Regions from separate parts of the Paenibacillus sp. OK060 genome, predicted to be linked through region 3. Evidence: riboswitches for the same ligand, from Rfam matches in the RefSeq annotation. Region 3 holds a riboswitch; each other region holds the start of a gene.

What was found. Region 3 has a riboswitch for cyclic di-AMP ahead of BLS14_RS17815 (HAD family hydrolase). Riboswitches for the same ligand answer to the same signal wherever they lie in the genome.
Region 1: linked by a shared signal. The riboswitch ahead of BLS14_RS30915 (3D domain-containing protein) and the one ahead of BLS14_RS17815 (HAD family hydrolase) in region 3 are both predicted to bind cyclic di-AMP.
Region 2: linked by a shared signal. The riboswitch ahead of BLS14_RS08980 (3D domain-containing protein) and the one ahead of BLS14_RS17815 (HAD family hydrolase) in region 3 are both predicted to bind cyclic di-AMP.
Region 4: linked by a shared signal. The riboswitch ahead of BLS14_RS00560 (C40 family peptidase) and the one ahead of BLS14_RS17815 (HAD family hydrolase) in region 3 are both predicted to bind cyclic di-AMP.

The regions. Positions count from the first base shown of each region.
Region 1 is NZ_FNFR01000015.1:49,768-54,676, reverse strand. It holds gene BLS14_RS30925 (HD domain-containing protein) at 1-159, shown strand, start outside; gene BLS14_RS30920 (TatD family hydrolase) at 488-1,258, shown strand; cyclic di-AMP (ydaO/yuaA leader) riboswitch at 1,500-1,753, shown strand; gene BLS14_RS30915 (3D domain-containing protein) at 2,027-3,211, shown strand; gene rnmV (ribonuclease M5) at 3,368-3,913, shown strand; gene rsmA (16S rRNA (adenine(1518)-N(6)/adenine(1519)-N(6))-dimethyltransferase RsmA) at 3,918-4,820, shown strand; gene yabG (sporulation peptidase YabG) at 4,880-4,909, shown strand, end outside.
Region 2 is NZ_FNFR01000002.1:608,322-613,230, forward strand. It holds gene BLS14_RS08965 (PspA/IM30 family protein) at 1-462, opposite strand, end outside; gene BLS14_RS08970 (prenylated flavin chaperone LpdD) at 592-936, opposite strand; gene BLS14_RS08975 (polysaccharide deacetylase family protein) at 1,086-1,874, shown strand; gene BLS14_RS08980 (3D domain-containing protein) at 2,007-2,675, opposite strand; cyclic di-AMP (ydaO/yuaA leader) riboswitch at 2,678-2,874, opposite strand; gene BLS14_RS08985 (amino acid ABC transporter ATP-binding protein) at 3,160-3,882, opposite strand; gene BLS14_RS08990 (ABC transporter substrate-binding protein/permease) at 3,869-4,909, opposite strand, start outside.
Region 3 is NZ_FNFR01000004.1:581,106-586,014, reverse strand. It holds gene BLS14_RS17825 (Nramp family divalent metal transporter) at 1-417, shown strand, start outside; gene BLS14_RS17820 (HAD family hydrolase) at 558-1,250, opposite strand; gene BLS14_RS17815 (HAD family hydrolase) at 1,416-1,811, opposite strand; cyclic di-AMP (ydaO/yuaA leader) riboswitch at 1,932-2,107, opposite strand; gene BLS14_RS17810 (glutathione peroxidase) at 2,475-2,951, shown strand; partial or broken gene BLS14_RS33585 (hypothetical protein) at 2,930-2,995, opposite strand; tRNA gene BLS14_RS17800 (tRNA-Leu) at 3,102-3,184, opposite strand; gene BLS14_RS17795 (urease accessory protein UreF) at 3,605-4,306, shown strand; gene BLS14_RS17790 (hypothetical protein) at 4,584-4,787, shown strand; gene BLS14_RS17785 (nitrogen regulation protein NR(II)) at 4,815-4,909, shown strand, end outside.
Region 4 is NZ_FNFR01000001.1:108,691-113,599, reverse strand. It holds gene BLS14_RS00575 (X2-like carbohydrate binding domain-containing protein) at 1-315, opposite strand, end outside; tRNA gene BLS14_RS00570 (tRNA-Leu) at 682-765, opposite strand; gene pelA (pectate lyase) at 884-1,843, opposite strand; cyclic di-AMP (ydaO/yuaA leader) riboswitch at 2,257-2,388, shown strand; gene BLS14_RS00560 (C40 family peptidase) at 2,394-2,858, shown strand; gene BLS14_RS00555 (carboxymuconolactone decarboxylase family protein) at 2,963-3,292, opposite strand; gene BLS14_RS00550 (hypothetical protein) at 3,410-3,628, opposite strand; gene BLS14_RS00545 (hypothetical protein) at 3,752-4,081, opposite strand; gene BLS14_RS00540 (xanthine phosphoribosyltransferase) at 4,180-4,761, opposite strand.

The DNA.
Region 1 (4,909 bases), on a different contig from region 3:
CGGCAAGACAAGTTACATGAGTTGTCAGAGGTGTCCGACATTGTCCGTTCAATCAGTGGTCTTCATCGCGGAAAACATCATTTGTATTATCCGCAGAATAAGGTGGATGCGATTGTTCATGAATTACCGTCCCATATACGCCCCTATTTCTCCCATTAAATGATGCGCAATGCTGTTCAAGAATCATGATGTAAAAAAGCTTTCGAAAAGAGCTATTTTTCATGATACAGTAATCTGCTTTAATGGAGAGTACATGTAGATCGACATAATTTTGTAATCAAAGTAATTAGAATACAACCCGATTGCCTAAAAATGAGCACATATAGATATGAAGGAACTTGTTCGTTCTACATGTTGTGCTCAACAAACAATGAAAGAAATATAAAAAAAACATGATCCAATTTAGTAATAGTTATGTTCTGGTTAAGACTGCAGGATGGATTAAATAGAGATAGTCGTTTATTCGACATGAAGGGAGAAATACAGCATGATGTTGTTCGACACACATACACACCTGGATGCACCACAATTCGACGAGGACCGCGAGGAAATGATTCAGCGTGCTGTGGATGCAGGCGTTGGTCGCATGATTAATGTGGGCTTTAACCGGGAGACCATTCCAACCACGATGAAGCTGGCTGAAACCTATGATTTTATATATGCTGCCGTAGGCTGGCACCCAGTGGATGCAATCACAATGCAAGAGGGTGATATGGAATGGATTGCATCTTTATGCAAGCATGAAAAAGTGGTAGCCATCGGTGAAATTGGTCTAGACTATTACTGGGACACTTCACCGAAAGAGGTTCAACATCGCGTATTACGACAACAGATTGGTCTTGCCCGTGAGTTGAATATGCCGATTGTCATTCACAACCGGGATGCGCATGAGGATATTGTAAAGATTCTGCGTGAAGAGAAAGCTGGAGAAGTAGGCGGTGTCATGCATTCCTTCTCTGGCAGCTGGGAAACGGCGAAAATGTGTCTGGATTTAGGCTTTCATCTTTCCTTCGGAGGGCCAATCACGTTCAAAAATGCAAAGCAGCCCAAAGAGGTACTTGAGAAGGTTCCTATGGACCGATTGTTCATCGAAACGGACGCTCCTTATTTGACACCGCACCCTTATCGTGGAAAACGAAATGAGACAGCGCATGTACGTCTGGTTGCAGAAGCAGCAGCGGAAATTAAAGGCATTTCGGTAGAGGGAATTGCAGCAATAACGACCAAAAATGCCATGGAACGATTTGGGATTCGTTAAAAGATCGAGCAAAACGGGTGAAAAAGTGAGTTAGGCGGAGTTAATTTGCTTTTTGATCCAAATAAATCAAGAATATTACAATATTTTAACCAAATATTTAGAAAAACGTACTTGAACAACGCTTTACAACATGCATAGAAACAGGATATCATCTTTTCAGTGAATTGTTGTGCGGAAAATTGGACAGATGTTCGGGGGATGAACAAAGGGACACTTTCCGATGAAACAACATTACTTTCATGAATCAGTCTCGCTGAGTCTCCGTTAACGGAGAGCGGGGGAACCAATAGGGCTTAAACATCGGTGTTTGCAGCCGATGCGCAACATGCACTGACCCAAAAGCAGCGTATGAATCTGCGAAGCCGTATTTGATTTCTTCTTTGGGTCTCGGGGTGAATTCAAGGGCGTCCGCCATGAGCGGATGACCGGAGATAGGGCGGCTCTCTTTCGCCCGAACCCGACAGCTAACCTCGCAAGCGGAAAAAGAGAGGCAACCTCGTGCATGAATTTCCGATATTCAGAATCATTCGGAAGCCACGAAAGAGTTCCTCTTAAACTCTTTCTTTGGCTTTTTTGTTTTTGAATAAAAGAAATACTGTCATCATACGGTAAGTATTCAGGAGGATGACATCATGTTGCGAAGATTGATTCATGGTGCAGAACCGGATTATGTTGGTCCGATCTGTGTTCTGTAGAAAATTTGGTATAGTCGCGTCAAAGACATCATGCATTACTTTAGACGGCGAGGCTATGAAGGAGGACGGAGAAGTGGGCACATTCCAACCAGAAGAGACCCATGAGTCACGATCATCCAGTAAGTCTTTCGCGTTGCGGTGGAAGCATGAGAACTTGCGTCAAATGGCATTGATCGCGATTTTCTCAATTGCGCTTACAATCATGATCTTGTTAGTCGTTTACGGTCAGGCCGGGAAACAAATTTCACTGGTTATTGATGGCAAAGCTCAAGCGGTAGAGACTCGTACAGGAATGCTTCAGGAAATGCTGGAGGAGCAGTCAATCACAGTCAGCCCTCACGATCAGGTATCCATGCCCTTGAATGGGGCGATCACAGATGGAGACCGCATCGTTATTGAGCGGGCCGTTCCAGTTAATATTACGGCAGACGGGGACACCAAGACTCTGTATACAACCGATTCATCGGTAAAAGATGCGATTAAAAAATCAGGTATTCAAATTGCAAGTGAAGACAAAGTATATCCGGCGCTTGGAACCACTATTGAAGCGGATATGAAAATCCGTGTAGTGCGGGTAACAAAGCGTACGGTGGAAGTGGAACATCCGATTGCTTATAAAGTGATCAAAACGGCTGACCCTAGCTTGTACAAAGGCGACAATCGTGTCGTTGTGAGCGGTAAAGAAGGCACACTTGTACAGCATATTGAAAAAGTGTTTCAGGATGGAGAATTGGTCTCCAAAAAAATGGTGGGTAAATCGGTCGCAACGAATCGCGTCGATAAAGTGATTGCCATTGGTACCAAAGCCAAACCTGTTGTGAAAGAGCCAGTGATTCAGACGGTATCGGCGCAGACTTCCACGACAAAAACAGCAACAACCACGAACTCGAAGAAAACCGCTGCTTCGGGCAGCAAAGTAATTACCGTCTCAGGCAGTTCTTTTAAATATTCAAAAGTCTTGAAAAATGTATCCATGACGGCATACTCTTCTGAAGAGCCTGGTATCGGCACAAAAACAGCTTCAGGTACTCGGGTAACTGAGGGACGTACCATTGCGGTTGATCCCAAAATCATTCCGATTGGCTGGTGGGTGTATATCGAGGGCCTTGGCTTCCGTCGTGCGGAAGACACAGGTGGTGCCATTAAAGGCAACAAAATTGATGTGTATTATGATAGTGTGAAGCATGCCCTGAACTTCGGACGGAAGAAAGGCAAGACGGTATATGTGATTGGTCCGGTGAAGCCGGAAGCGAACTAAAATCGTTTTACTTTGAAATGGGAATGCTATAAAATATAAGCATGAATGATTCATGCGGAATATGCGGCGGAGGGGTCTGAATTCAGTCTCCCCCGCCGTTTGGCAGAGAAGAGGGATATTCCTCTTCTTTTTGCGTTAGAAAGGAAGAAATGGAACATGATAAAAGAAGTGATCGTGGTAGAAGGCCGTGACGATACCGTAGCCATTCGACGTGCGGTTCAGGCAGATACGATCGAGACTGGTGGGTCCGCCATCAACCAGCGCATTCTAAAGCGGATCGCACTTGCTCAAGAGAGACGTGGTGTCATCGTACTGACAGACCCGGATCATGCTGGTGAACGTATTCGTAAAATCATCGCCAATAAAGTACCTGGTTGCAAGCATGCTTTCATTCCGGAGGCAGATGCTACGCGCAAAGGCGACATCGGAGTGGAGAACGCTTCACCGGAGGCGATTCGTCATGCATTAGCACGTGTACACACGTCATATGAAGGCGCACCAAGTTTGATCGATTGGGAGGATCTGATTGCGGCGGGACTGATTGTGCACCCACAGGCTGCTGCACGTCGTATGGAGATGGGCAATCTGCTGGGCATAGGTTATTGCAATGGCAAGCAGTTCCACAAGCGGTTGAGTGTATTCCAGATTACCCGGGAAGAGTTCTCCGAAGCATTATCGCAAATTGAACGTGAAGGATTGTGAGCGTATGAAAGGCATGGAAGAAACCGTAGAAATTGCAACACCCAAACGAACCAAAGAAATTATTCAAAGACACGGATTTTCATTCAAGAAGAGCTTAGGTCAGAACTTTCTGATCGATCAAAATATATTGAACAAAATTGTAAATGCAGCTGATTTGGACGAGTCCAAGGGCGCACTTGAGATCGGACCAGGGATCGGCGCACTCACAGAACGTCTGGCTCGGGTAGCCGGTCCTGTAACGGCTGTAGAGATTGATCAGCGATTGATCCCGATTCTGGGTGAAGTGATGCAGCCTTATCCAAACGTTCGTGTGCATCACGGGGATGTGCTGAAGCTGGATCTAGCTGAGTTGTTCCATACCGATTTTGGAACGGTAGATAAAGTGAGTGTTGTAGCCAATCTGCCTTATTATGTAACGACGCCAATCATGATGAAGCTGCTCGAAGAGAAGCTGCCTGTAGACAGCATTGTGGTCATGATCCAGAAGGAAGTGGCTGAACGCATGGCTGCTGCACCAGGATCAAAGGACTATGGCAGTTTGAGCATTGCGGTTCAGTACTACAGTATGCCGGAATTGGTATGTATTGTTCCGCCCACGGTCTTTATTCCGCAGCCTAATGTGGAATCGGCTGTAATTAAGTTAAAGGTGCGTGAACAACCACCGGTTGAAGTTCCCGACGAGGCACATTACTTCGAAGTCGTACAGGCTTCCTTTGCGCAGCGTAGAAAAACCATCTCCAATAATCTGAAAGCCCGTTTCTTCACGAAGGAGAACAGAGAACAGGCTGATCAGTTGTTGGAGCAGGCCGGTATTCAGCCTTCAAGACGGGGAGAAACATTGAGCCTGCAGGAGTATGCGACACTCAGTACCGTAATGTGGGAAGCTGGGGTACGATCAGCTCTGTAAAATTCGGATGAACCAATCCGGGTTTCTGCCCATACGATGGGGTAGAGGTGATTATGTTGATGAATATCGGAGACTTGGTCGTTCGAAAG
Region 2 (4,909 bases), on a different contig from region 3:
CTTGTTGATTTCGGTTTGAGCTTTTGCAGCGTTGTAGCGCGCAACCAATGTTTCACGTTTATTTTTCATTTGGGTCAACTGTTTGCGCATTTCGTCCAGCTTGCCACGAAGGTTATCGGCAGAAGCCTTGTTTTGATCATAGCTTGTTTTGTATTCAGCCATCTTCTCTTCAGCCACTTTTTTCTCTTCCAGTGCCCGACGAGCCAAATCCATATTCTGTGCACGCGCTGCTGTATGTGCTTGCTCCTCACGTTTCTTCACGAGAGCTTCCTGTTCTTCGAACAGCTGCTTGAATTTCTTCTCAATAGCGATCTGTGCAGCAACAGCTTTCTCCGCATCTTCCAGATCTTCCTGCATATCTCGGATATATTGATCCGTCATCTTGATCGGATCTTCTGCCTTGTCAATAATAGAGTTAATGTTAGACATCGTTAAATCGCGCAATCGTTTGAAAATGGACATTATGGTATTCCTCCTAGTCGATAGTTCATCCTTGTATATAAACATACATACGTGGCAATGTTCTACTCGTTTCAATTTTAACAAAAAAAATCATAAAAAACGATTTTAGCCTACTTAGCGTCCATCGAACTATTGAATCAGTTGACTAGTTTGGCACAGCTCTTCATCAAGCAGCTTCTCTGCAGTCTGCACAATCTCATCAATCTGCATGCGCGTAATTGCATCAAAGTGAATCCCCATAATCACGGTCACGGTTACTTTTAAATGTAGGGCAGCCTTACGTGCGAGCCTTTCACACAGCTCTTGCTCTTTATGCCCCGGAATATGCATCGTAGCCCCGCTTACCCGCTCACGGTCCGGATAAAATGTCGCTACTGCTCCAATATGTGATCTGCCTCCAGTTACCATAAACAGCTTGTCTTCCCCTGCCTCAATCACCTGTAAACGAACGGAATTTAAGTCGTATGTACTCATCCTGATCCACCTGTCCTTTTCTATATATATATGGTGGAATTATGGCTCCGATTTGATAAATCAGCAATGAAACATCTCACATTATGCATAAATACGGATGGCCCCGGGCATACCAAAGAGAACGCAATTTGGGAAAAGGAGGCACTAACATGCGTATACGCCTCATAATGTTATCCATCATGGTCATTCTTCTGGGAGGAAGTTACGCTCCTGCTCAGTTATGGGCTTCTTCAAGCCCGCAAACCGAACCTGCTTCGAAGTCTGATTCTTCTGAAGAGGAGCAGCTGACGCTGGGACAGCTCAGACAGAAATATGCGGATACATTCAAAACAAATGGCCCCTCGACAAAAAAGGTCGCACTGACTTTTGATGACGTACCTGATCCACGGTTCACCCCGCAGGTGTTGGATATTCTAAAAAAATACAAGGTGCGGGCTACGTTTTTCATTGTGGGACATCGCGCTGAGAAACATCCGGATTTAGTGAAACGCATGGTAAAGGAAGGGCATATTGTTGGCAATCACAGCTACAATCACCCGGAGTTCAGTAAGCTGTCCATGAATGCATTTCGCAAACAAATCTTACATACCGGGGATATTATTCGGAATCTGGCGGGGTACACGCCCAAAATGATTCGTCCACCTTATGGCGACATTAATGAGCAACAGCTGCAATGGGCGGCCAAACAACATTACAGCATTGTGAATTGGAACGTCGATTCCCTGGACTGGAAGGGCCTCTCCAAAGAGGAAGTCAAACAAAACATCCTGTCGGCCGTTAAACCAGGTTCCATTGTTCTGCAACATGCAGGAGGCGGTGTCGGATCGAAGCTGAGTGGTACCATCGAGGCGTTGCCTGAAGTTATCGAGGAATTGCGAAACCGCGGGTACGAGCTGGTGACTTTGGACGAAATGCTGGAACTGCCAAAGGGTAAATAGGTTTAGAATACGGCAGTCGGATATTCAAAAGGGTGTCCTTCATTCACATTATCGTGATTGGAGAACACCCTTTATTGTTTAATTTAGATTTAGTTGGAGTCACATATGATGATGTGCAGCTACGCTTTGATTTTATTTCAAAATGTAAAGTTCAACATCCTGAATACCAAATGTGCTCACGGATTGCTTGCTGCCAGGAATAAAGATATCGATCTTGTGACCTTTAATGGCACTACCCACATCACGAGCCGTTGCTACAAATGCCTGTTTTGGCAGTCCTGGATGTGTATGACCTGTCACCAGTACCTTTGTACCCAATGGAATGATACTTGGGTCTACTGCAATGGTACCCAATTCAAGCGGATTACCGAAGTAATCCACGGCACCCCATCCTCCATTTTCGGAAGCGTCTGCGGAGTATGCTGTTGCTTTGACGTCGACAGCTTTGCTGTAATCAAACGTTTTACCCCAGGCTTGTACAACTTTACTATCTGCATTAACGTCAAGGCTTGCGGCAGTTACCGTTTTGGCCTCCGTTTTAGCTGCTGCTGCAGAAGCTGTGTTCGTTGTTTTACCAGGGATCGTAATTTTCAAACCACCATAAATGTTGTAAGCTGAAATCTCATTGTTAGCTTTAATAAGAGCGTTAAGTCCAACTCCATATTGTTTGGATAAGGTGTAGAAGGTATCCCCCTCTTTGGCCACATGAACTGAATCAGCATGAGCCGGAACGGCCTGAATGAGCATTGCTGCTGTCAGCAAAGCTGTTGCTGTTTTGGCTATACGTTTCTTGTTAATCATGGTCTTCCTCCCTCATTATGCCTGCGAAGTTAGTTGTCGGATTCGGATGGAGGAAACCACCCTATAGGTTCAATTACATTAATAATTTATGTAGCCCTAATTCACCCCAAGCCGTGTGCAAATGATTCTTCCCCAAGCACACTCTGCATCGTTACATCCCCCACACTCCCAACTCCGGAAGTTTCGGCAGGAACAAATATATCACAACTTTGTAACCAAGAGTCGTAGTAAATGTTACCATCTGGCTAATTCACTTCAATATTTTTGCTGAATTCAAGCGATTTTTTCAAAAAAATGTCTATTTGAGCTTATATCGTTGATGACAGAAACGTTACTTTTTATGTAAATCCGTGTGTATTCACACGCAACAAAACAATCCCTGCCGACAGGTCGCCGACAGGGATCTATGAGGGAATAAGAATTCTCATCCACAGTATATATTTTGCATTTTCATCCAATTCATCCTAATGATGACTTGGATGTATTAGAGCACTTTAGCAAGGAAGTCACGTGTACGTGCATGCTTAGGCTCACCAAACACTTCAGCAGGGGTTCCTTCTTCTACAATAACCCCGCCATCCATGAACAGGATGCGGTCCCCTACTTCGCGTGCGAAGCCCATCTCATGCGTTACAATAACCATAGTCATGCCGCCCTCTGCAAGCCGCTTCATGACATCCAGTACTTCACCGACCATTTCAGGGTCCAGTGCTGAAGTAGGCTCGTCAAACAGCATGACATGCGGCTGCATCGCAAGCGCTCTTGCAATAGCTATCCGTTGTTTCTGTCCACCGGACAGCTGATTAGGATAAGCGTCTTTTTTGTCAGACAGGCCAACCGTCTTCAGCAAATCTGCGCAGATTTGTTCCGCTTCCTGTGCAGATTGTTTTTTCACTTTAATGGGAGCAATCGTAATGTTCTGCTGCACCGTTTTGTGCGGGAACAGATTGAAATGCTGGAATACCATCCCCATTTTTTCACGAGTTGCATTAATGTTGTGTTTAGGGTCAGTGATCGAAACTCCCTCAAAGTCAATCTCACCGGAAGTAGGCTGCTCCAATAAGTTAAGACAGCGCAAAAAGGTACTTTTCCCCGATCCGGACGGACCGATGACCACGACAACCTCGCCTTTGCCAATTGTTACGTTAATGCCCTTGAGCACATCGTTATTTCCATATGATTTGTGTAATTGTCTAACGTCTATCACTTGCACTCAACTTCCTTTCCAGTCGACCCAGCAGCTTGGACAAAATGAACGTCAGCACAAAGTAAATGGCCGCTGCAATCAGGAATGGATTCATTCCTTGGTACGTAATGTTTTTGACTACACTTGCCTGGTACATAATGTCCACCATACCAATAACCGAGATGATGGAAGATTCCTTGATAATGGTCACGAATTCATTACCGATCGCCGGCAACACCGCTTTGAACGCTTGTGGAAGCACAATGAAGCGCATTGCCGCACCTCTACCCATTCCCAGGGAACGAGCTGCTTCCAACTGGCCTCGATCCACACCCTGTATACCAGCGCGGAAAATCTCGGCAAGATAGGCACCACTATTAATGGATAGTGTGATAATCCCCGCCTGAAGCGGCGTGAAATTAATCCCCAACGTTAGAGCAAGACCGTAATAGATAATCATCAACTGAACCAGCATTGGTGTACCACGAATAACTTCAACGTAAGCTGTTCCGATCCAACGCAGAATTGAAACGTCATGCAGACGTAACAGACAGATGATCAAACCGATAATTACCCCGAATATTACACCGAGTGCAGACAGTAAGAGGGTGTAACCTACGCCTGTTGCATAAAAGCTTTTGTATTCCCAGAACACTTGAAAAATGTTTTGATCTTTTTTCACCTTGTCTGCCATCAACTGGCTTGCCTCGGTAACCAACTGATCGATTTTATTTTCGCTTTTCAGACGTTCGAGCGTTCCGTTCACTGCATTCAGCAATTCCGTATTGCCCTTACGAATCCCAATTGCCGCTTCGGCCTGCTCTTCATCCGGAATAGCCGGTGCTAATCCAATCACATCATCCAGATAACCGGCAGCCACCGTATCTTCAACGATCGCAGCATTTACACGATTGGTCTGCAATTGCAGCACGATATCAGATATTTTATCAAGTGCTGTCAGTTTTGCGCCTGGGATTCCCTGGCCAATCGTTTCCTGAATGGAGCCTTTTTGAACTCCAATCTTTTCATTTTCCAACTCCGCCATGGT
Region 3 (4,909 bases):
CTGCTGGGAACCACCATCGCTAGCATCCTGTTCGGTGTAGCCCTGCTGGCTTCAGGCCAAAACTCAACACTCACCGGCACGTTGTCCGGACAGATTGTAATGGAAGGCTTCCTGAACATTCGTATTCCAGCGTGGCTTCGTCGACTGGTTACACGTCTGATCGCTATCATCCCGGCCGTCATCGTAACAGCCATTGCTGGAGAGCACGGAACAGAAGAACTGTTGATTCTTAGCCAGGTTGTGCTGTCTCTGCAGCTACCCTTTGCCGTCATTCCGCTGGTAATGTTTACGAGTGACAAAAAAAGCATGGGGGCTTTTGCCAACAAGCTGTGGCTCAAAATCATCTCCTGGATCATTGCCGGAATTATCGTTGTCCTGAATGTGTATCTGATTATCCAGACCATTCTGTTGTTCTAGGTTAAACGGAATTACGCCGTATTTTGTCTAACTCAAAAAGGCTGATCAACTCAAGTAACGTACCCCTTGAGACGATCAGCCTTTTATATGTTAGAGCAGCAGCCTAATTATACCGAATAGTTCATAAATACTGCTCTTATTTAGTTGTCTGAATTTTGAGTTACCATTAACAAAGGAAGAAGTTCCTCCAGTGATTCAATAGTCCAGTCTGGACGCTCTGCATCCGCAAGCTCCGGCTGGAATCTGCCATAACCCTGCAAAATCCGGATCGTGTGCATACCCAGCTTCTTAGCCGGAATAATATCATTATCAATCCTGTCGCCGATCATGACCGCTTCCTCAGGTTTGCATCCCGCCTGTTTCAACGCTACAGCATACAATTCAGGATCAGGCTTGGACACTCCTTCTTCAGCCGAACAGGCCAGCACATCCACATACTTGCGCAAGCCGTAGCTATCCAGCCGATTTTCCGTCCCCGGACTCTGATTGGCAATGATACCAATCTTATAGTTTTGCGACAACGTCTGGAGAACAGCGTCGGCTGACGCGAAGGGGCGCTCAAGCTCTTTGCGGAACTTCAGCTTCTCCTGTATCTGTTCCCGGTGCCCCTCGTCGCTGATAAGGGTACGAATAGCCAATTTCATCGGCCATTGCTCGTAATTTCGGTAGGAGGCGGCAAATAGTTCTCGCACCGTCTGCATCTCCACCTGATAACCAAGCGCACAAGCTTCACGAACGAACTGACCGATAATATCATCTACCGGCTCCCATTCGTCCACGAGCGTATCCCCCACATCAAAGAACAACCATTGTATTCCACGTACATCCGGCACGCCTATTCCTCCTCGTTAGCCACAGGAAATCCATATCCCTATTTCCCAAACCATAAAAAAGAAGACCCACCAACATGCATGAGTCTCCTCAAGTTTCCGTTTATTTATGATTTCAATTATAACAGGCAGCTGACACTGGATCAATCACAGGAATAGTACTAGCCACTAGCCATTCAGTAGAAACCCAACTTCCCCATTCAAGGAATATACAATACGGTCTGCTCCCATTCCCCGATAGATCCCTTTGGGGTGGCTTTGTTCCGTAATGACACACAGGGACTTGGATGTCCAGGAGCGGCAGATCTGTAAATATCGACAGGTCAGGTTTAGGCTATTTTCAAAAATAAAAACATTGCCGACACTACCTTGCGGCAAAAACCATTTCTGAGCAGCAGCTGTGTTCATGCGAATGACATGCTCCACACCAATCCTCCGGAGCCTGCGCTCTTCCCCTGCACTGTTGGTCAGAACGGCAAACGGCATTTTTTTGTACATCAGCAATTTGATAAATTTACGTCCTGCTTCATTTGGAGCAGTCACTAAGATCATCTCTTTATCCATCATTCGTTCCTCCCTTGGCGTGAAAAGACAACAAAAAAGAAGCGTGGGGGACCAAGGCCTCCCGGACGCTTCTTCAATAATCCATAGCAAAAAGACACTATGAACCAGCGTACGGCTTGTTGCCTCTCCCTTTAACGCTTACGAGGTTAGCTGACGGATTCGGGCGCGAGAGTCGCCCTATTTCCGGCTGTCACCGGAAAATTCACCCCATGGATGCCTACTGTCCTGGACAGTTCATCCTGTTGGTTCCCCCGTTTCCCACCCATGAATGAATGGAAACTCAGCGATTAAAACATCGTTCTTTTATAATCATTAATCAGAGCGATATTATCGTTTGTTTCGTTTTTCATGTAAAATTTAATTTAAATTGGAATTACGATATGAATCATACACCCGTGCCATATTGGTGTAAAGTCTGCGCAGATCACCGAATCGACGGATTTTTGCCATTTCACATCAATAATAGCGCTTACAACGTATCCATTCTCTACCCATCTCATCAAAGCTCTCTAATTCTCTCTTTAGCGAAATTCAGGTAGCAAATCAGTCACAGATCATACACGACAGCTTCAAATTGAGTTAAAAAAGCAATATTAATTTTGCATTATTTAATTGTAATCAATATAATAGAAGAAAGAAGAATATGAAATGGAGGCGATTTTCATGTCAGTCTACGACTACAAAGTAAACACCCTTCGCGGTCAGGAAGTTGAAATGTCCAACTATCGTGACAAAGTACTGCTTATCGTGAATACAGCAAGCCAATGCGGCCTCACACCTCAATTCAAAGGTCTGCAAGAGCTTCAGGATAAGTTTAAAGACTCCCCATTCGAAGTTCTTGGTTTTCCAAGCAACCAGTTTGCACAGGAAAAAGGCTCTTCTGATGATATTGCCGAGTTCTGCCAGATGAACTATGGTGTTAGCTTCCCGATGTTTGAGAAGATCGATGTGAATGGTTCAAGCGCTCACCCTCTTTTCCAGCACCTTACCAAAGAAGCGCCAGGCGTACTCGGCTCCAAAGCCATCAAATGGAACTTCACCAAATTCCTTGTGGATCAGAACGGACGTGTTCTGAAACGGTATGCTCCCAAAACAACACCTGATAAAATTGAAGCGGACATCAAAGAATTGCTTAAATAACAAGTAAAGGCCATCCGACCCCAGCAGACAGAATGAGCATGCATTCAGGGGAAACGGGTGACCTTTTTTTGTCTGGCCCATCTGTACTGTAAATAAAACAAAAAAAAGAAGCTTCCCATACGGGAAGCTTCTTTTTTATCGTTCTTATGATGCGGTCGAGAGGACTCGAACCTCCACGGGTATACACCCACTACCCCCTCAAGATAGCGTGTCTGCCATTCCACCACGACCGCATGTCGTAAATAATCGGCAACAAAATTGATTATACCCGGTTCATGTTTAAAAGTAAAGCATTTTTCTTAATATCATTTTAACTGCGCTTTTCCTTCCATAAATCGTATAATCTCGTCATTTTCTCCTACGAAGTGCATATGATTAAATTTAATCCCGTTTGTATACCCGATTAGGCCGATCACTCTACTTTATTTGTATTACCATCCTTCATATCCCTTAGTATAAAGTAACTCATAAAGTTATATAAAATAACACTAAATAGATTTAATATTCAAAAAACAAAGAAACTATTGACAAAAAGCGGATATTTATGTGAATATATATATCATATAATTCGGATTTACAAACATAAAGCGAACCAAAAAGGAGTATAAATGTTATTTAACATAACATTTAACGAACGTAGGAGGCGAAAGATTGTGAACCGTGGGAATAAGCTGCTCGATTATGTCAAACTGCTTGATTCCTCTATCCAGGTCGGAGGGTTCACCCATTCCTTCGGTATGGATGCCCATATCGCTGAAGGTACCATTCGTAGTGTTGAAGATCTCGAATCATTCATGCGCTGTCAATTGCATCCCAGCATCGTGCGTCTGGAAGGTATGGCGATTAAAGGCATATACACCGCCGCAGATCACAAGGACGCATGGCGTACAGCCCTCATCGACAAACTCGTTCATGTCCAGCGCACCCCAGTCAATCTTAGAGAACATGCCTCCATTATGGGCAAACGACTAATTAAGCTAGCTCGCGCACTACACCCCTGGATTGATTTTAGCCATCTCGAACAAACGCTGGCTAAGTATGAATCTGTTGGCTGTCTCCCCACTGTTCACGCCTGGATTAACCACCACCTCGAAATCCCTGTCGAGGAGGCGGTCCTTGGTTATCTGCATTCAGCCATGAGTGCCTGCATAACCGAAGCCTCCAAAGTGATTCCCCTTAACACCGATACAACCCAGGACCTGCTGGTTCGCCTGGCCGCAGACCTGGAGCATGAATGGGATACCGTCAGCGCCTCCGCTGCGGATGGACCGGTACAACCGACCTCATTGTCCATGAAAACGTTGTTTCCAAGCTTTCACATGCTTGGAGCAGGGCTTCACGCATACAGAGCCTAATTCCCATCCCCTTTTTCTTCACACAACCCACCTCCTCACACAGTAAAATATAAAAAAACACGCCGCAACCTCATTGCTGGCGTGTTTTTTATGTCATTTATTTTGTCTATTTAACGCATTTACGCCATTTAACACATTAAAATACACTTATTTCCGTCTTTTTTAATTGTTAGATGACGCAAATGCGTATATAATAAAACATACAGCTCGCATATCTATATATTTTACACCAAGAATAACCAGCTGAACACTACATTCCAACGAGGGGTGAACCCTTTTGAACAAAAAGAAACCTGTGACTCCTTTCGGATGGGCCATTAAACGACGACTAACCGAACTCCAGGTCGACCAAAAGACATTTTGTGAACAGTATGGCATTCCGCCATATCGTCTGTCCAATCTCATTCACGGTACCCGCAAAGCAACCCGGTTCAGGAACCAGGTCGCAGACATCTTGGAAATTCCAGATGATTTAAGATAAGATTTCTGCCAAGGAGGAGCTCATTTCATGAGATACTTAATATCCGATCTGGAGAGATTATCGTTCCAGTCCATTCAACACCAACTTATCATCGTCGATCACAACTGGATCATTCGAAGCTG
Region 4 (4,909 bases), on a different contig from region 3:
AATGACCTCCTGAAATCCATTTGGATAAAGAACAGTACTCGGAATAGGACGGCCGTATTCATCTTCGTCACCGTTCCAGCCAGCATCAATATTAATGTATTCATATCCATGGGCTTGCAGCTTCTCACGCATGGCGTCCGATTGCTTCTTTATACTCTCGGCCGATGTCCAGTTACCCGGCCCGTCATATACCTGCATGCTGTAACTGCTCCAACCCATATACGGCTTTTGGGCCAGACTCTTATCTGCTGCTTGTGCCACATTACCTGTCGTTCCCATAATCCCGAACTGCACCGCCGCAATCATAAATACCATGAAACACATTGCCATCCTTTTTCCGATTCGTTTCAAATTATCCCTACCCCCTCTGAATTTGGTCATTCAAATTCCTGTTGATAGCGCTTCCACACGAGAAGAGAATAGTGGATGAGGCATTCCCAAGATAGGTACAATTCGGTATTTTACGTACAATTAACCTGAAATATAGGGGCAAACCGTCGCAGAACAAACATATTTCCATTAATGGATAAATAAACAAATGGAAACTTCATTTTTGCTCAAGCCGAGGGAATGGGTTGAAAAGAATCAGGAAAAGCAAAGATCAAAATCTGTAAACAAATAAAAAAGGTTCCTAGAGTGGCAGCAATGCCATTCTAGGAACCTTTTTAGTGTTACATATGATGCGGTCGAGAGGACTCGAACCTCCACGGGGGTTAGCCCACACGGACCTGAACCGTGCGCGTCTGCCAATTCCGCCACGACCGCGTATGTCTTATCTCCGAGAAATTATATCGCGGCGACAAGAGATAATATATCATGTGCAGGTAATTAGTGTCAACAAAAAAAATATAATTTCGCCTTCAATGATAAAGCTTTTTATAAATTATATCTTTGAAGGCCAGTTGCCATACCAGGCATACCCGCCTCTTCTTTCCTTATCGATATCGCTGAGTTTGTATTTCACAACCCCATCACGTCCTACGAAGATCGGTTTATCCGTTCCAATTTCGTAAAAACGTGCCCAAATTGGCGATGCACCTGAATCAGCTACGAGTTTGCTATCTCCGTTTTCTCTGACATACTTGTATCCTGTAATTTTCACGTTGTTGAACCAGGCTTCTGCCGCTTGAATGGAAGCCTTAATTTTCGAGTTCGACGGTCTTGTTTTCAAAAACTTTACAATCGTACTGCTCTCTCCAGCACTTAGAGAAGGCACTTCATATATCCTTGCTCCTGCAGGTTTTAGGGAGCTGGAATCATGCTGCTGTCCCCATGCAGTCAGTTTACCATTTGCTACAACCTGTGTATTGAGAATAGCATCTACACCTTTGGCAACTGATTTTTTACTGCGATCCGCAAGAGAGCTGTCGATGAATGAGAAATCACCTTTACGTGCACCTACTTCATCCAGCATGTACATGACATTAATCATGGCATCGTCGTTGAAGGTAATGTGTTTGTGATAGCCTGAGCTCTGGTATACTTGTGGCCATCCTCCATTGGAGTACTGCATATTTAACAAAAAGTTGATTCCTTTGATGGCAGCAGCCGAATATCGCGGATCATTTGTCTTTTTAAATTCCTTGGCTAATCTTCTAATTTCTGAGTATGTAGCTTTATTATCAATCGTAGATTTGGCCCACTCACCACTTGTTTCTTTGTAATCCTTCTTCCATCCCCCGTCAGGACGTTGATTCTTCAAAATATCTGAGATACTTGCTGTCGTTCCAGATGCGTCTGCAGCAGATACCTTAGCAGCAGGCTGAAATACCATTCCGACAACAGAGAAAATCATTGTACATGCCATTACCAAAGATGCAAACCTTGCTTGTGCCTTCAACATCGTTTAGAACACTCCCCAATTCATTTTCTGCAAACTGTTTTCCTTGAGCGTCTCCCCTCCTTATATTTGTTTTTAAACTCAAACTATTTCTTTTCATCCAATAAGTGGATTATACAAAAAGAATTCTATGCAAAACAATGAATTTTGTCAATAATTGCAACAATATGTAACAAATTCTTTGTCTTAACCTATAGGTATCGTCTAATCGAAATGTGAGAAAGCCAATAAATTATCCAATTTTTCTCCATTTGAAACAGTAGTTACTTTTTTGTCATCTATTAAAACCCAATATTCGAGTTATTTCTACATAAATAGCGATAATTCCGTTAACATTGAGATGATAAGAAGTGTTCAAAATCGGTTTGACATTTTCGCATTTATGCAATATAGTTTCAAAAGGTTACAAAAACTTAATTATTCATTTGCCGAGTTTCATGTTTGAAAACGGGGGAACCATTTTGGGTGAATTATTCTTATACATAGGAAATATAGGGAACCTTCTACCGAACCCTTAGCTAACTCCGTAGGCATCGAAGGGAGAACAAAAATTTTGAAAAAGCTTATCATCTCCATTTTTGGAGCAGCAGTTCTATTTACATCCGGTGCAGCAAGCACAGAGGCAAGCAGTATTAACACCGTCGTTAACAACATGACTGGCATACCTTACAAATGGGGCGGCACAACAATGGCCGGATTTGATTGCTCTGGATTTATGAGATATATTTTCAACAAATATAGCATTGAATTACCACGCACTTCCCAGCAACAAGCTAAGGCCGGAACTCCGGTATCCAAAGCTAATCTGCGTACTGGTGACATGGTATTCTTTAATACGATGGGCAATGGCATTTCACATACAGGTGTATATATCGGGGGCGGACAGTTCGCTCATGCTTCAAGCAGCAAGGGTGTCAGCATCACACAATTATCCAATCCTTACTTCAACGATCGTTACGTAACAGCACGCCGGGTAACAGGACAATTTATGTATAACAAAATGCTGGGTAAAATATAAGTTTGATTTGATATAGCGCAAAGAGGAGGCTCCGGGTGAATCCGGGACCTCCTCTTTGTTTGGGGCTTTTGTTTACAAATCCGGTGTGCTGTAGACTTCTATACTTAATGTAAAGCCTTCTGTACTCTCATTGCACCCTGAGACAGCGCATGGCCTCCGCCTACCGCTCCAGCCACAGCAACCGTCTCCATAATCTCCTGATCGGTCGCTCCTTTGGCACGTGCCTCTTCCACATGGTAAAACGTACATACCTCATTGTTCGCAAACAGTCCAATACCCAGCGCAATCAGCTGTTTGGTCTTGGCATCAATCGCCCCTGCCTGAAAGCATTCTCCAGTGAACTCATGATAAGACTTCACCACTGCTGGTAGCACATCGCTTAATTCACCAATCTGATCTTTATAGGCATGAACCTTATCATTCATCAGTGTCATGGTTACCGCACATCCTCTCGGCTGATATGTTACAAGCTCTCACTGTACCTATCTTCTCTCCCGAGAGGTGTAATTATGCCAAAACATCCATGGTAAATGAACCTAAATAGGCATGTCCTATTCTTCGAGCAGGCTCTCGCGTGGTTCGCTGAACAATTGATATCGGTAATTCCGATCAAGCTTGACCACACGACGATTCTGACGGCGAATGAGTACCTGCTCCCCGTCCCAAGCCACTACAATACCTGTCACATCATTGGACTGAATCTCGTCCCGTACTACCCTTACTTTTTCACCCGATAAACGCAGTGCATCCAATTGTGCATCACTGATCATATTTATGGCGCCTACTTTCCCAAAAAAATTATTTACAAAAAGAGACCTAAATGAAAAGTCATTTAGGTCTCACGTGACTGTATTGGACTGTCATGTCATTCGAAAGTATGTCCCGACTGAAAGTTACCGCTGCGCGTGCTCCTTGCTGTCGTTCTTCTCAAACCAAAAATCAAGCACTTTGGCGGACATCACACGTTCTTCAAGGTACTCCACTTGATGCGGTGTAAATTGTTCTTTCCAAGCGAAGGACAACTCTTCGCACAAGCCTACAATCGTCAGCAATTCTGACCAGGCAACGTAGCGTTTGTACCAGAAAAATTGAGGATGTTCAATCATATAGGGATAAAGGTCATCGAATTCCGTATGTTTACAATCCAGGGCACGCTCAAAATGTACTTTCGATTCCGCCAGCTTATCAATAAAAAATTGTTCTGTTGCCGGTTGGTTACCCATGGTGTTGCCTCCTCTCCCTAACATAACCCCATTATAAATGAAATCAGCGGTCATGCAAAGGCATTGTTATAAAAATAGGCACTTTTTCCTTTAAAAAGTCACAATTCGTTATCGTCAAATTGCACGGTGCCATCGTTCAGTGAACGAATGCGCACCAACGCTTCAACCGGGATACCCTGCTCACGAATAGTGCGCGCTCCGGCCTGAAAACATTTTTCGACCACGACACCGAATCCGACCAGTTCCGCACCCGAACGTTCGATAATTTTGATGACACCACGAGCGGCATCGCCATTCGCAATGATATCGTCAATAAACAAAATACGGTCATTCTCATGAATATATTCACGGGACACCATAATATCTGTTACGATCCCTTTCGTAAAAGAAGGTACTCTTTCACAGTAGGCGTCGGGGTCAGCCAAAAGTGTTTTTTTGCGACGGGCAAATACCAGAGGAACACCCAGTTCATGTGCGGCAGCAAAGGCGACCGGAATCCCGGAAGACTCCACTGTAATGACCCGAGTTACACCACTCTCACGAAAACGAGCGGCAAATTCACGTCCCATTTCCATCGTCAATGCAGGATCAATCTGGTGATTCAGCAGACCATCCAGCTTCAGCACCTGATCTGACATGACTACACCTTCTTGTAAAATTCGTTGTTTCAATACTTCCATAATTTGACCTCCCAAGCCTATCCTATGACGTAAAAGTATCATAGATCCGGCTATCAGTTCAAGCGAAATTGCCTTTGCTCTTGTCCAGAGCATAGAAATGACCCTATGTCACACTTCAATTGTCATGACTTTGATGGGTCAAGCATAC